2 regions of the Paenibacillus tundrae genome follow, and region 1 is predicted to be linked to the other one. Evidence: riboswitches for the same ligand, from Rfam matches in the RefSeq annotation. Region 1 holds a riboswitch; the other holds the start of a gene.
What was found. A riboswitch is a leader RNA that binds a small molecule or an ion and turns the genes downstream of it on or off. The one in region 1 is predicted to bind thiamine pyrophosphate.

Region 2: another riboswitch for thiamine pyrophosphate. It lies ahead of thiM (hydroxyethylthiazole kinase); the one in region 1 lies ahead of V6W81_RS02080 (ABC transporter substrate-binding protein).

Annotation. Positions count from the first base shown of each region.
Region 1 covers NZ_CP145605.1:442,720-446,914, reverse strand. Annotated here, with positions in the region: gene V6W81_RS02090 (hypothetical protein) at 1-479, opposite strand, end outside; gene V6W81_RS02085 (VOC family protein) at 707-1,093, shown strand; TPP riboswitch at 1,171-1,282, shown strand; gene V6W81_RS02080 (ABC transporter substrate-binding protein) at 1,496-2,536, shown strand; gene V6W81_RS02075 (thiamine-binding protein) at 2,750-3,043, shown strand; gene V6W81_RS02070 (ABC transporter permease) at 3,043-3,801, shown strand; gene V6W81_RS02065 (ABC transporter ATP-binding protein) at 4,009-4,195, shown strand, end outside.
Region 2 covers NZ_CP145605.1:954,853-959,047, reverse strand. Annotated here, with positions in the region: gene V6W81_RS04245 (radical SAM/SPASM domain-containing protein) at 211-1,086, opposite strand; TPP riboswitch at 1,357-1,457, shown strand; gene thiM (hydroxyethylthiazole kinase) at 1,685-2,509, shown strand; gene thiD (bifunctional hydroxymethylpyrimidine kinase/phosphomethylpyrimidine kinase) at 2,500-3,309, shown strand; gene thiE (thiamine phosphate synthase) at 3,309-3,974, shown strand.

The DNA of each region.
Region 1 (4,195 bases):
GGAGCCGCATTCTCTTTAGCTTTTATGAATTTAACGAATACATATCGAACAAGCGGCCCAATGATGAGCAACTGTAACGGTAACGCCAGGCTAAAGTTCCGCAGTATGGTGTGAAGATACGTTTCCACGAGAGACTTCCCATTCAATTGATTGGCAAGATACGCCGTAAGCATCCCATACATCGACATCATTAGCACCATTCCCACAACCATGAACACAGAAATCGCCAAAATGCCGATCACCTTATTCGATTTATTGAATGGCAATGCAAAGGCAATTTTCTGAGCCACCGGCCCAACGATAAAGCTTTCCACCACAAAAGCTACAATAAAACATAGGACAAACTGAAATAAGATCTCTAGCGGAGACATACTCCACATTAATCCGTTATACAGTAAATTGAAAGTCATCATAACGACTACCATTCCTGTGCACATCATCAATCCAAAATACGTATGTTCTTTCTTTGTTGTTGGCAATTCTCTCATCCTCTCTTCTACTTGGACAATTATAAAGATGAGGAATAGGGTCACATAAGTGAACACTTTGTGAACTTTAATAAGATACCTTATGTTTATATTGAAATATAGAACATTTCATCTAGATAAACTCATTATTTTCCCATTTGACAACCCAGAATTATCCCCCTATGATACGGCTTAAATGTAAACCATATTCACGAATCAGTTAGGAGGATTACTATACAATGAGCTTTCAAAAACGTATCGACCACATCGGTATCGCTGTCCGTGATCTGGAAACCACGCTTCGTTTCTATACCGAGATCGTTGGCCTTGAGCTGAAAGACCGCGTTACCCATACCAATGGTGTGATCCAACTTGCTTTCCTCGGATTCAATGGCAGTGATGAAACTGAAATTGAACTGATTCAGGGATATAGCGACAAACTTCCCTCCGAAGGAACTGTGCATCATTTTGCGATTCACGTGGAGGATCTTGATGCTGAATATGAGCGTATACAAGCGACGGAAGCCGAATTTATTGATGGAGAGATCATCACCCTGCCGAACGGTTACCGCTACTTCTTCATCTATGGCCCAGAGAAGGAATGGATCGAATTCTTCCAGCGTTAATCTTTCTTTTTGACGGTCACATATAGACACAATGTTCTCACTCGCCTATAATTACACCTAGTAACACCCTTAACTTCATAGTTTCCCAGGGGAGTCGGAATTGGCCGGCTGAGAGTGTATCCCACAAGATACTAACCCTTAGACCTGATCTGGATCATGCCAGCGTAGGAATCGGAGTATATCGAATAGGCCCAGCTATATCGCTGCGCGCTACTTCTCTAACGCCTGCACGCGTCCCGGAATCCGGGGCGCTTTTTTTATGTTCTTTTGCATATCACTTTACATAAAAAAGACATCCAGATCATAGCCGGTATAATTCTGTTGATTTATGCACGATGCTTGGATATGAAGCCAAGGAGAACCCTCGCCAATTAGGCGGACAACATGAAGGAGAGAATGAAGATGAGATGGCGTAAAATGATCGGCTTGTTGCTCCTATGCGTAACCTTGATTGCAATCACGGCTTGCGGAAGCAAGGAAGCTGGCCCTGCCCAATCTAACGGAGATACTAACACCGAGAACAGTAGTGAAGGTGATAACGCAGCACTCCGGGATGTTAAAGTTGTACTGGACTGGACACCGAATACGAACCATACCGGCTTATATGCAGCGGTAGATCAAGGATTCTACGAAGCCGAGGGCTTAAACGTGGAGATCGTGCAACCTGGTGCTGGCGGCGCTGACACGATGGTCGCTTCGAATGAGGTTCCTTTTGGCGTAAGTTATCAGGAAAGTGTAACTCAGGCGCGTACCCAAGGTGTACCACTCGTCTCGATTGCTGCCGTTATTCAACATAATACATCTGGATTTGCAGCACCGACGGATCGGAACATTAAATCCCCGAAAGACTTCGAAGGTAAAACCTATGGAGGCTGGGGCTCCCCAGTGGAGGAAGCTGTAATGCAATCCATTATGGAGGGCGAAGGCGCTGACGTGTCCAAAGTGAAAAACATTAACATGGGCGATGCCGACTTCTTCACTGCCGTGAAACGCGATATCGATTTTGCCTGGATCTTCTATGCATGGACTGGGATTGAGGCTGAGCTTCGCGGAGAGCCGATCGACATGTTGTATGTCAAAGACTACTCCGAAGCACTCGACTATTACACACCTGTATTGGTAACGAATGAAACCACGATTCAGAACGATCCTGAACTGGTTAAAGCGTTCATGAAAGCCACGTCTGAAGGGTATCAGTATGCCATTGATCATCCCGAAGACGCTGCTAATATTCTGATCAAAGCCGTACCGGATCTCGATAAGGATCTTGTGCTCGCAAGCCAGAAGTGGCTTAGCCCGAAATACACAGACGATGCACCACGCTGGGGCGAACAGAAAAAGGAAGTATGGCAGAACTATACGGACTGGATGTTCAGCAAGAAGCTGCTGGATGAACAGATCGATGTGAGCAAGGCATATACGAACGATTTCTTACCCCAATAATCATTGTTTAAGTTGAACTTTTTACACAAACGAAGAGTGCAGAACCCATCTGGAGAAGCGAAGCGCTCACCTTTATACCCGGATTTACTCCATTTAAGATTCATTCATGAAATCCGGGGATAACAGTGATCGTAAGAGGGTACTGCAATCGGAGTGTTAAGTGTAACGCTGATTCAACTTATACAACCTAACTCGAAAGGAGCCGTGAACTCCATGGCAAGCACATTACTCAGTATTCAAGTCATCCCGAAGACGCCAAATGGTGAGGACTCATATCCGTATGTAGATCGCGCTATTGAAGTCATTCAACAATCTGGTGTGAAATATCAGGTCAATCCCCTAGAAACAACGATGGAAGGTGAGCTGGAGGAACTGCTGGACGTTGTTCGCAAAATGCATGAAGCACTTGTGGACGCTGGTAGCCCAAGCATCATCTCCCAGATCAAAATCGCCCATAGCGGCGGTGCCGGATTCAGCATGGATAAACTAACGGAGAAATATCGCTAATGCATGCCTATTTCAAAAGCGTATGGCCGCCCCTTGTGGCGGTTATTCTCTTTATTGCGATATGGCAAGGAGCGGTCTCGCTGTTTCATATTGAAAAGTGGATGCTACCTGCCCCTTCGGACATCGCTCGTGAAGCAGCTTCACAGGCGGATCGACTTGGTATGCATGCATGGGCAACGATCCAGTTAACACTCATCGGATTCGCCGCAGGAACGTTGGTGGGACTGCTGATTGCCATGGTGCTTCACCTGATCCCATTTCTAAAGTCTGCGCTCTATCCTTTGCTTATCCTAAGCCAGAACATTCCAACCATCGCGCTAGCACCGCTCTTGCTGATCTGGTTCGGATTCGGATTGCTGCCCAAATTAATTACCATCATTCTGGTCTGCTTCTTCCCTGTCGCCGTAGCCGCCATGGATGGATTAACCCGTACGGATGCCATGATGATGAACTATATGCGTATGGCTGGCGCCAAACGTGGACAGCTATTCTGGAAACTGGAGCTTCCGCACGCGCTGCCCTCAGTCTTCTCTGGAATCAAAATAGCCGCTACATATAGTGTGATGGGAGCCATCATTGCAGAATGGATCGGAGCAGATAAGGGCATCGGATACTACATGATGTTACAGAAGTCTGCATATCGAACGGATCGACTATTTGTAGCCATTATGATTATTGTGGCGCTCAGTCTGTTGCTCTTCCTACTGATTGCACTGCTTGAGAAGCTACTCGTGCGCTGGCGACCACAAAAACGATAATAATGGCACTGGAAAACCTTGTGGCAAGGATGTGAAACCGGGATGAGAGACGAGCAGAAGAAACTGAACGATCACCTTACCGATAACCTAATGAATGAACATGAACATGGGACAAACCAAAATTCAACGACACAGACAACAATTCAACAGTCTGATTCTACATTACTACCAAGCGGGATTACCCAAGCCTCTCCAGCTCTTGAGGTTATGCAGGTTCATGCCTCATATCGTGAGCGACGCAAAACACTCTCCGTATTGGATGATCTGTCCCTAACGGTTGGGCAAGGCGAATTTGTAGCCATTGTCGGTCCATCCGGCTGTGGCAAAAGTACTCTTTTTCATATCATTGGCGGTTTGCTTAAGCCGCAGGCTGGACGAATTCTCATGCAAGGGC
Region 2 (4,195 bases), 510 kb from region 1:
GATATGTCTTGGTATTCGCCTTGGAGCCTTCCTTATCAGCACATTTCGTACACTGGAATACCCAGGCAGTATGCTATTCTGAACTTCGAATATGCTCTATTTAGGGCAGATGAACAAATGAACATTGTGCAAAAACAGCAAAAAATCACGCCATCTGTAACCAGATAACGTGATCTCAATTGGACTATTTGTTATGTCTAACGATGCTAACTATGCGCCAAACCGCTGGCGGTACCCACACTTGCGGCACAATTCTTCAACGGCCTGCCTCTTCGAGAATCCATAAAATAAGTTATTGGCTCGTTCCCCATCAACGATCTCCGAGAATGACTTCTCATGTACGTTGCCTAAGTTAATTACACCTTCGCCATCCAGGCAACACGGTACAACCGTGCCATCCACCAAAACGGCTGCTTGACTACGAAGTGCGTGACAGAAGCCTTTGCCATCATCCTCTGGTGCATCCAAGCTTGGCCACTGGAATTCATGATCTTGATTGAGGTATACATTCGGAGCGATTTTGACACCGCTACCTGGTACGACCTTTTCTTCGATCCGAAAATCCAAGTCGAACTCCCGCTCCAACACCTCAAGCGTTTCCCGGTTTCGGTTCATCTGAGCATTCGTAAAGTTATCCTGTGTCAGGTTCCATAGTCGGAATGAAATGATAACATTATGTTTCACCGCTTCACGAACAAAGGTCAACACATTATTCAAATAGCCTTCGCGGTCTGTCGAGCCTTCATGTCCGTCGAAGCTGTGCAAGGAAAAGTTCATCTGACGTAACGCTGGCTTACCTAGCAGCTTATGCTGTGTCTTGGGCAGCAACGTACCATTGGTCGTGATATTAACCTTGAACCCCTTCTCGTGTGCAGAATCCAGCAGCAGATCGATTTTGGGATGCAGTAACGGCTCACCTTTGACGTGAAGATATATGTGTTTGGTATGAGGCTTAATCTGATCCAGTATATTATTAAAGACGTCAGGGTCAATGAAATTTTTGGCACGCTTGGTCTGCGGACAGAAGCTGCACGCCAAGTTACAGATGCTTGTAATTTCGATGTAGACTTTCTTGAATGTTTTCAACTCGGATCCCCATTCTTCTCCGGAGGGAAAGCGTCCCACCTTCATTTGGTGATATAACGATAACACTTTCACTAGTTCGTGATTAAAGTGTTCTTTTGGAACAACCTCTATTATATCGGGTTAGGAAGTAGGGAACAACAACGTTTCAGATCAGATTCCTGCTGCTCAGCGGAAGCAGAAATCTGGCACATCCCTTCTTTACATCTGACTTGCATGTGATATATGCTGGAGCTATAAATACCTGTTCAAAAAGTACTAAAACTGAATATAGCAATGCACTGGGGGAGCCTGACGGCTGAGACGAATGAACTTTCGGACCCTTTGAACCTGATCTGGATCATACCAGCGGAGGGAAGTGGAGCGGCCTTTCAATAAACATCATGCGTTTCATCATACAGAATATGGATGATGAAAACCAATTGCGAATTGAATCTTCAGCCCCACTCATTTCTCCGGAAATGGGCGGGGCTTTTTGCATTTTTCAGGATAAAAAATGAGTCATCGCAGATCAGAATATAGCATTTCTCAGCCGCTTGCCTACATGTAATTCTGGGAAAATGCCAGTGAGTTATGAAAATGAATTTATGGAGGAAAACAGATGTCTTACTTGGAACGTATACGCACTCAAAATCCGTTAGTGCACAATATCACCAACATTGTGGTAGCTCCCTTTGTAGCCAATGGCTTGCTTGCACTTGGAGCATCACCTTTTATGGCTTATGCACACGAGGAGGTTGCCGATGTTGCGAAAATGTCCGGCGCGGTTGTCCTCAACATTGGCACACTTAATACAGATGTTGTGCAGTCCATCATGCTCGCTGGTATATCTGCCAACGCCCATCAAGTCCCTGTCGTGCTTGATCCTGTTGGCGCTGGTGCCACATCTTATCGCTCTGAGCAGGTTCAGATGCTCGTTCGTGAGCTACGTCTCACGATCTTGCGTGGCAATGTGGCAGAAGTCGCCAATGTTATTGGTGAGCACTGGAATAGCAAAGGTGTAGATGCTGGACAAGGTGAAGGAGATCGAATCGGAATAGCTGAGCGTGCAGCTCAAAAGTTAAACTGTATCGTTGTGATCACGGGTCGCGAAGATGTCATTACGAATGGACATCTGACCTATCTCGTGAGCAACGGTCACGTCCTCTTAACTCAAGTTACCGGTGCGGGATGTCTGCTCAGTGCTGTAATTGGCGCATTTGCAGCTGTGGCGACTGACGACAAGGAGCGTCTGGATAGTGTGGTAGAAGCTCTCGCCTTCTACGGTGTTGCTGCTGAGATGGCTGCAGATCGTACGGAAAGCCAGGGCCCTGGCAGTTTCCAGATCGAGCTATTGAACCAACTGGGCCATGTATCCCCATCTGTACTACAGCAACGTGCTCTTATTCGCCACATCCATGGAGGTGAAGATACACCATGCGTATAGCTCAGGCTCTAACAATCGCTGGATCGGACAATGGCGGCGGTGCTGGAATTCAAGCCGATCTCAAAACCTTTCAAGAACTTGGTGTATATGGTATGACCGTCATTACTGCCATTGCAGCGCAGAATACAACAGGAGTTCAGGGTGTATTTCCGATTTCGTATGAAGGGATAGCCCAACAGCTCGATTCGACCGGAGACGACTTCAAGCCTAATGCGGTGAAAACAGGTATGCTCTACAGTACGGAAACTATTCAATTGGTTGCCGAGAAATGGCGCCATTATGAATGGTCTAATCTGGTCATTGATCCCGTTATGGTAGCCAAGGGCGGCGCACCGCTGCTTCAGCAGCAGGCTATTCAGACACTGATTACGGAGCTGATCCCGCATGCACAGATCACCACGCCAAATATTCCTGAAGCTGAACTGCTGACAGACATGTCCATTCGAAATTTAAGTGAACGGGAAGAGGCAGCCCGACGCCTTGTGCAGATGGGCTCTGCGTATGCCTTGATCAAAGGCGGCCATGATACGGGCGGCATGATTGTCGATGTACTCTATGATGGGCAGTCCTTTCACTATCTGGAGAATATTCGAATTGTGACCCCTCATACTCACGGAACAGGCTGTACGTATTCTGCCGCCATTACGGCTGAACTGGCGAAAGGTTCGTCCGTTCTGGCTGCCGTCACGACTGCGCGAGCATTCATTCAGGCAGCCATTGAAGATGAGCTAGGCATTGGCGCTGGGCATGGGCCGACGAATCATTTTGCGTATCAGCGCAGGCAGCGAGGTGGGCAGTGATGCATGAGCTGAATGCAGACGCGGTGCGACGCGCAATGCAAGTGTATTTGGTGATGGGTAGCGTGAATACCACGCAAGACCCTGTGGAGGTGCTGCGCCAGGCGATTGCTGGCGGCATTACGCTGTTCCAGTTCCGGGAAAAAGGAACTGGTGCCCTGGTTGGCGAAGCCCGCCTAGCTCTAGCATGGCGGCTTCGCGAGGTGTGCAGCCAGCACGGAATACCGTTCATCGTGAACGATGATGTGGAGCTGGCTGTAGCTGTGGAGGCCGACGGTGTACATGTCGGCCAAGACGATGCGGACGCGGCGCTTGTACGCGCCCGCATGGGAGCTGGGCGGATGCTTGGCGTATCCGCCCACTCCGTGAAGGAAGCCCGCCGTGCGGTGCAGGCGGGCGCCGACTATCTTGGCGTCGGGCCAATGTACCCGACGCGCTCCAAAGCGGATGCCCATGCTGTGCTGGGCCCCGCAGGGGTTGCGGAACTGCGCGCCGCAGGCATCGCAGTTCCGGTGGTGGGTATCGGCGGCATTACGCCCGATACCACGGCCGCCGTGATGGCGGCTGGAGCCGACGGCGTAGCCGTCATCTCCGCCATTGCGGGCGCGGCCGACGTGCGCGCAGCGGCTGCGCAGTTCGCTGCGGCGGTGCGTGGGATGCTGGCGTAGCCATGCACCCCTGCACCGCGGCAACCCCGCCGGGGCGCAGGGTTTATATGCTGAGCCTGTCCGTCGCATGTACATCCTTTAGCTTTATTGCATTATGAATCATGGATTAAGCATTACGCATTATGAACTATGTAACTTTTACACACCTTAACCTCCGACACAGTTAGATATACCCCAGAAAACTCCGCATTGAATTTACGCTTGAATTCAAAGACTTCATT